DNA from 3 places in the Sphingomonas sp. MJ1 (PH-R8) genome. Region 2 is predicted to be linked to each of the others. Evidence: predicted binding sites of a transcription regulator. Region 2 holds the regulator's gene; each other region holds the start of a gene.
What was found. Region 2 encodes LexA, which represses DNA repair genes until DNA is damaged. Its sites were predicted from a motif close to GTTCCNCNCTTGTTCT; they were not measured.
Positions count from the first base shown of each region.

Region 1: a site for LexA is predicted at 880-895, ahead of VPH46_RS00160 (ATP-dependent helicase). Genes of this name have one in related genera too.
Region 3: a site for LexA is predicted at 1,001-1,016, ahead of VPH46_RS09795 (S24 family peptidase). Genes of this name have one in related genera too.

Region 1 is NZ_JBBEFX010000001.1:31,569-33,830, reverse strand. It holds gene VPH46_RS00165 (MFS transporter) at 1-579, opposite strand, end outside; gene VPH46_RS00160 (ATP-dependent helicase) at 899-2,262, shown strand, end outside.
Region 2 is NZ_JBBEFX010000004.1:76,617-78,878, forward strand. It holds gene VPH46_RS04915 (molybdopterin molybdotransferase MoeA) at 1-636, shown strand, start outside; gene lexA (transcriptional repressor LexA) at 691-1,365, shown strand; gene VPH46_RS04925 (ComEC/Rec2 family competence protein) at 1,762-2,262, opposite strand, start outside.
Region 3 is NZ_JBBEFX010000009.1:118,055-120,316, forward strand. It holds gene VPH46_RS09785 (DUF7146 domain-containing protein) at 1-21, opposite strand, end outside; gene VPH46_RS09790 (lytic transglycosylase domain-containing protein) at 153-767, shown strand; gene VPH46_RS09795 (S24 family peptidase) at 1,065-1,703, shown strand; gene VPH46_RS09800 (HIRAN domain-containing protein) at 1,732-2,130, shown strand; gene VPH46_RS09805 (hypothetical protein) at 2,123-2,262, shown strand, end outside.

The DNA.
Region 1 (2,262 bases), on a different contig from region 2:
GCCCCAGCTGCGGAACGCGACTTCGTCCAGGCCGAGGCCGAGCAGCAGGAAGAGGCCATTGGCGGCGAGGAAGCCGACCGGTGCGCCCAGCTGCGGCACCGATCCGAAGCGCCCGGCCCAGCCCTTGGGCGCATTCTCCACCGCGAGCAGCGCCGCCCCGCCCCACTCGCCGCCGAGGCCGAGCCCCTGGGCGAAGCGCAGCACGCACAGCAGGAACGGGGCGAGCAGGCCGACCTGGCCGTAGGTGGGCAGAAACGCGATCGCGAGGGTCGAGCCGCCCATCAGCATCAGCGAGGCGACCAGCGTCGACTTGCGCCCCATGCGGTCGCCGAAGTGGCCGAACAGCGCCGCGCCGAGCGGGCGGGCGAGGAAGGCGAGGCCGAGGCTGGCGTAGCTCAGCATCAGCCGCGCCGACTCCGACTCGGCCGGGAAGAACAGCGTGGGGAATACCAGCGCCGCGGCAGTGGCATAGATGTAGAAGTCGTAGAATTCGACCGAGGTGCCGACGAGGCTCGCGAGCAGGATGCGGCGGCTGGAGGGGCCGCCCTCTACGGGCAGAACGGCGGCCGGGATCGGCATGGCGGCGGAGGATGGGGCGGTCATGCGCGCTGGTTGGCGAGGCGATTGCGCGAGGTCAACCTAGCCGCGCATCTTTGTTGCTGATGCCATTCCCGGAGCGCAGCATCGTTACGCACCCTATCTCGTGCTCCTGCGAAGGCAGGAGCCCACGGTTTCGAGCGTGACAGGTCGTTGTTCTGCTTGGCCCTGGATCCCTGCCTTCGCAGGGATACGACAGCTGCCGGGGCGTCTGCTCCGCCTATGCAACGTGCCTTCGGACGCAAGGGATAGCGCGGTTCAAGCCTTGCCCCGGCGGGCTTCGTTCCCTAGCTGTTCGCGCATGACCGTGCCGCAGACGACCCCCTCGCCCCAGGACCCGCCGTACCTGCGCGGCCTCAACGAACCGCAGCGCGAAGCCGTGCTGACGAGCGAGGGGCCGGTGCTGGTGCTGGCAGGCGCGGGCACGGGCAAGACGGCGGCGTTGACCGCACGGCTCGCGCACTTGCTCTACACGCGCAAGGCGTGGCCGTCGGAAATCCTGTCGGTCACCTTCACCAACAAGGCTGCGCGCGAGATGCGCGAGCGTGTCGGGCGGCTGGTCGGCGACGCGGTCGAGGGGATGCCGTGGCTCGGCACCTTTCACGCGATCGGCGCGAAGATGCTGCGCCGCCATGCCGAGTTGGTGGGGCTGCAGTCGAACTTCACCATCCTCGACACCGACGACCAGCTGCGGCTGATAAAGCAGCTGATCGTGGCGGCGAACCTGGACGAGAAGCGGTTTCCCGCGCGCCAGCTCGCCGGCGTGATCGACAGCTGGAAGAACAAGGGGATGACGCCCGCAGACGTCGATGCGGGCGAGAGCGAGCGCTTCGCCAACGGTCGCGGCGGCGAGCTGTACCAGCAGTATCAGGACCGGCTCAAAGCGGTGAACGCCTGCGACTTCGGCGACCTGCTGCTCCACGTGCTGACCATTCTGCGCACGCATCGCGACGTGCTGGAGCACTATCAACAGTGCTTCCGCTACATCATGGTGGACGAGTATCAGGACACCAACTCGGTCCAGTATCTGTGGCTGCGGCTGCTGGCGCAGGAGCGCAAGAACATCTGCTGCGTCGGCGACGACGACCAGTCGATCTATTCGTGGCGGGGCGCGCAGGTGGAGAACATCCTGCGCTTCGAACGCGACTTCCCGGGCGCCAAGGTGATCCGGCTGGAGCAGAACTACCGCTCCACGCCGCACATCCTGGGCGCGGCCGGCGGCGTCATCGCCAACAACAGCGGGCGGTTGGGCAAGCAGCTGTGGACCGAGCTCGACGCGGGCGAGAAGGTGCGCGTGATCGGCGTGTGGGACGGTCCCGAGGAAGCGCGCCGCGTCGGCGAGGAGATGGAGGCGTGCCGCCGGTCGGGCAAATCCTATGACGAGATGGCGATCTTGGTGCGCGCGCAGCACCAGACCCGCGAGTTCGAGGACCGCTTCATCGCGATCGGCCTGCCCTACCGCATCGTCGGTGGCCAGCGTTTCTACGAGCGGATGGAGATCCGCGACGCCATCGCCTACCTGCGCGTCGTCAACCAGCCGGCCGACGACCTGGCGTTCGAGCGCATCGTCAACGTGCCCAAGCGCGGCCTGGGCGACAAGGCGGTGGCGACCGTGCACCGCTATGCGCGCGCGACCGGCAGCCCGCTGATGACGGCGGCGGCGCG
Region 2 (2,262 bases):
GACGAACTCGTGCCACCGGGTTCACCTCCCGACGCCGGGCTCCCGGAGTCCAACGGCGTGCTGCTGGCGGGTCTGCTCGGGAGGTTGCCCGTCGAACGGATCGACCTGGGCATCCTGCCGGACGACCTCTCCGCACTCACTGCCACCTTCGCCGGGGTGGATGCCGATGTGCTGGTGACGACGGGGGGCGCCTCCGTCGGCGACCACGATCTGGTGCGGCCGGCGCTGGAGGCGGCCGGCGCGCGGATCGACTTCTGGCGCATCGCGATGCGGCCGGGCAAGCCGATGATGGCGGGCAGGCTCCGCAACGCCGTCGTGCTGGGGTTGCCGGGCAACCCGGTCTCCGCATTCGTGACGGCAACGCTGTTCCTGCTGCCGCTGGTGCGCACGCTCGCGGGCGCGGCCGATCCGCTGTCGCGGCGGCGCGTGGTGCCGCTCGGCGCGCCGCTGGCCGCGAACGACCGGAGGGCCGATCACCTGCGCGCTCAGCTGCGCGACGGGGTTGCCTTCCCCGCCCCTACGCAGGACAGTTCCATGCTGCGCACGCTCGCCCGGGCAGACTGCCTGATCGTGCGTCCTCCCCATGCGGCCGCGGCAAACGCGGGCGACTCGGTGGAAATCCTGGATATCGGTTGACAGGGGGCGGCTCCGTTTCCTAAAGGTTCCATATCTGTTCCGACGGAGGACCGCATGCTCACGCGCAAGCAGCACGAGCTGATCTGCTTCATCGACGACCGGTTGAAGGAAACCGGCGTATCCCCCTCGTTCGAGGAGATGAAGGAAGCGCTCGACCTCAAGTCGAAGTCGGGCGTGCATCGCCTGATCAGCGCGCTGGAGGAACGCCAGTTCATCCGCCGCCTGCCGAACCGCGCCCGCGCGCTGGAAGTGCTGCGGATGCCGGACCGGCCGGAAACGGCCAAGAAGGCGCCGGCCAAGTCGGCGCCCGCCCGGAGCGCGCCAGTCGCCCCGCCCGCTCCCGCCAACGACGTTATCGAGATCCCGCTGCACGGCCGCATCGCCGCCGGCGTCCCGATCGAGGCGATGGAAGGCCAGCAGATGCTGCCGGTGCCGGCCGCGCTGCTCGGCTCGGGCGAGCATTATGCGCTGGAGGTCGCGGGGGACTCGATGGTCGAGGCGGGCATCCTCGACGGCGACTATGCCTTGGTCCGCCGCACCGATGCGGCGCGGGATGGCGAGATCGTGGTTGCGCTGATCGACGAGAACGAGGCGACGCTGAAGTACTTTCGTCGCGAAGGCGCGATGATCCGCCTCGACCCGGCGAACCGCAGCTATGATCCGCAGCGCTATCGCCCGGATCAGGTGCGGGTGCAGGGGAAGCTTGCCGGGCTGCTGCGCCGCTACTGAGGCGGACGCTCGAATTCCCCTGTGACCGGGTTGCGGCCATTGACGCGTCGCGGCCGGCTCGGGTCCGTCTTCATTGCGCGTTCGGGCGAAGGGGTGATGGCTCTGCAAAGAGCCATAGCGTGCGGCTCGTGGGAGTTGGCTCCGCGAAGCAGGTCGCCCGGCGCACATCATCCTGCCCCGCGGAGGCGGGACCCTCGCCATCGGAGCAGAGGTACGGATACGCCGAGTCCCTGCGTAGGCGGCGGTCCGGGTCCAAGCAGGACAACGACGTGCAGCACCCCAACCTGGGCTTCTGCCTCCGCAGGAGCATGCGTGGCGGGTGCCGTGGGAGAGGCTAGCAACCCCGGCCTTTGTCAGAATGACGAGGCGGAGGTGGATAGCTGGCGCGGTGCGGCGTCAGGGAGACGGGTGGTCCCGGCCGCTCCTTCTGCGCCGCGGCCAGCGATCCGCCACGGGCGCCGTCGTCGGCGGGGTGATCCACGGGTGCTGATCCCCGGGCGCGCGGGCCCGGCGCGCCTCGGGCGGATCGAAGCGGATGGCGATGCCGCCCGTTTGCGCGAGCACCGGTCGGTCTAGCCGCAGCCACCGGGGCGTGCAGCCGCGCGGGAGACGGCGTTCGCTCACGACGATGTCGGCGTCGCGGCATGCGGCGATCAGGTCGCCCACCGGAAGCAAGTAGCCGCTACGGGTGGCGACGACGCGCCAGATGCGGTCGCGAGCGGCAACATCGACGACGCAGACGTCGGCGGTGCAGCGGGCGTTAGGCTGCTCGGCGAGCGGGGGCAGTTCGCCCTCTACACCGCCCCCCTCCCCCAAGGTGTCCCGCACGTAGTCGCCTGCCCGGTCGCGGAGGATCGCCATGCCTCCCTGGGGCGTGCGGATGGCGAGGTGCCGGCC
Region 3 (2,262 bases), on a different contig from region 2:
GTGGGGATCGTGAAAGGTCATAGGAGTCTCGCTGTCTGTGACGCGCCCCGCGCCGCCGCCTCCGCTCCCCTGGGCTTGGCGCTTTCCTACAGCATAATGTTCGCACTATGTTCCAATTCGAGGAAGAGGGAAATGCATGATGCGAGGCGATGATGATCCGAACCTTCTTTCCCGCCACGGCAGCGCTGCTGGCCTGGGCCTCACCCGCGCTTGCGCAGCAAGCCGACGCGGAGCCGAGTTCGATAGAGGCGGACGATGCTCCAGCTGCGGCTTTCGAGCTGATCGAGCACCGGGTCGCGGCAACACCACACGCGTCCTCGGCCGCGGCCGCTGATACCCCGGTCATGACCGTCGCTGCGGCAAGGCACGAGCGGCCTAAGGGACGCGAGCGGTTTCTCGCCTTCATCCGTGCCGCTGAGCTTCGCCACGCGCTGCCGAACGGTTTGCTCGATGCACTGATCGCGGTGGAATCAGCCTACCAGCCTGGCGTGGTCAGTCGCGCCGGGGCCATGGGTTTGGCGCAGCTGATGCCCGCGACGGCGCGGGCGCTGGGTGTCCTCGATCCATTCGACGCGCGCATGAACGTCGATGGTGGGGCTCGCTTCTTGAGAGCAATGCTCGACAAGTTCGGCTCGGTGACACTGGCCTTGGCCGCCTACAATGCCGGGCCGGCGGCGGTCATGCGGGCGCGTGGTATTCCCGCCAATAGCGAGACCCCGACCTACGTGCGCAAGGTCCTGTCAGCTTGGCGTCTGGGGAGCTTCTAAGATGCGCCATATCCTCGAGCGCCCCGGCTCACGCCCCGTTTTGCAGCAGCCAAGCATGGACATGCGCGTGAACGCGCCGACGTGGCCGGCGGCCGGCCCGGAGGTCGAAGACGAAGCGCGGATCGTGGACGACGAGGCGGCCGAACCGCGTGGGGCTAAGACCCATCCGTGTCAGGAAGATTTCGATCCTCGGCAGCAGATCCCCGTCCATGCGTCACGACTCGCTTTACTTCGTTCCTTTTATGTTCCATACCGCGCAACCGGTGCTGTAGGAAATCCCCTATGATGCTCGCCACGATCGAACACCCACGCGAAGCGCTCCAGCGGCTCATCGATGAGCGCAAGGAGGAGTATGCCGCGCTGTCGCGCATGCTTGGCCGCAACCCGGCCTACATTCAGCAGTTCATCAAGCGGGGGACGCCCAAGCGCCTCGACGAGAAGGATCGTCGTCTTCTCGCCAGTTACTTTGGCGTGAAGGAAACGGTCCTCGGTGGCCCCCAGGAATGGGAGAAGCCGACGCTGCAGCAGGTGCCGGTGCTCGACGTCTACGCATCCGCCGGCTACGGCGCCGCCGATTTTGGCGAGGCGCGCCGGACGTCGATCGGCTTTGATCCGCGCTGGCTGCGCGAGCGTACCAAGGGCTCGGCGGACGGTCTGTCGATCATCCAGGTGAAGGGCGACTCAATGGCGCCGACGCTCGCCGATGGCGACGACGTGCTGGTCGATCGCAAGGATGGCGTGAGCCGGTTGCGCGACGGAATCTACGTCCTGCGGCTCGATGACAGCCTGATGGTCAAGCGGCTGGCGCGGCAGCCCTCGGGACGCGGCATCTCGATCAAGAGCGACAACCCCGATTATCCGAGCTGGCAGGACATCAACCCCAGCCGCATCGACATCGTGGGGCGGGTGCTATGGTTCGGCCGGACGCTGAGCTGAGCGACCCCGCCCGATCACAGGTGCAAGCATGAAGCAATTGAGCCTGCACGTCGTCGGCGCGAACCATCCCAATGCGGACGGCGGCAACAGACGGTTTGAGATCCTGCTGTGCGTGCCCGGCGACCCGGTCGACTTGGTCCCTGAGCCTAAGAACCCGGCGGACCCGAACGCGATCGCGGTGTTCAGCAGCCGCAACGTCCAGATCGGCTATCTGACCGCCGATCGTGCTCCCTGGATTGGTGGCATGCTGCGCAACGGCCGCCCGATCGAGGTGATCTTCCAGGCTGCCACGCCAGCTGGCGCCGCCGTTCGCATCGCGTTCGACGGCGATCATCCCGTTCTGCCGCCGCCTCATGCGATTGGTGCCACACCGCCAGATCCGGCCACGGTCGAGCTCTGGCCAGACGAGATCTACCCTGATGGCTGACCCTGCTTCCCTCGCCGTTGAAGGCCAGCACAAGCTGGGGAACGGCGCTCCAACCGACCCGGCGGTACAACCTATCCTCGAGGAGGCGTGGGCGATCGCGATCGATCTCCGCCGGGATCTCGGCTTGTCCGA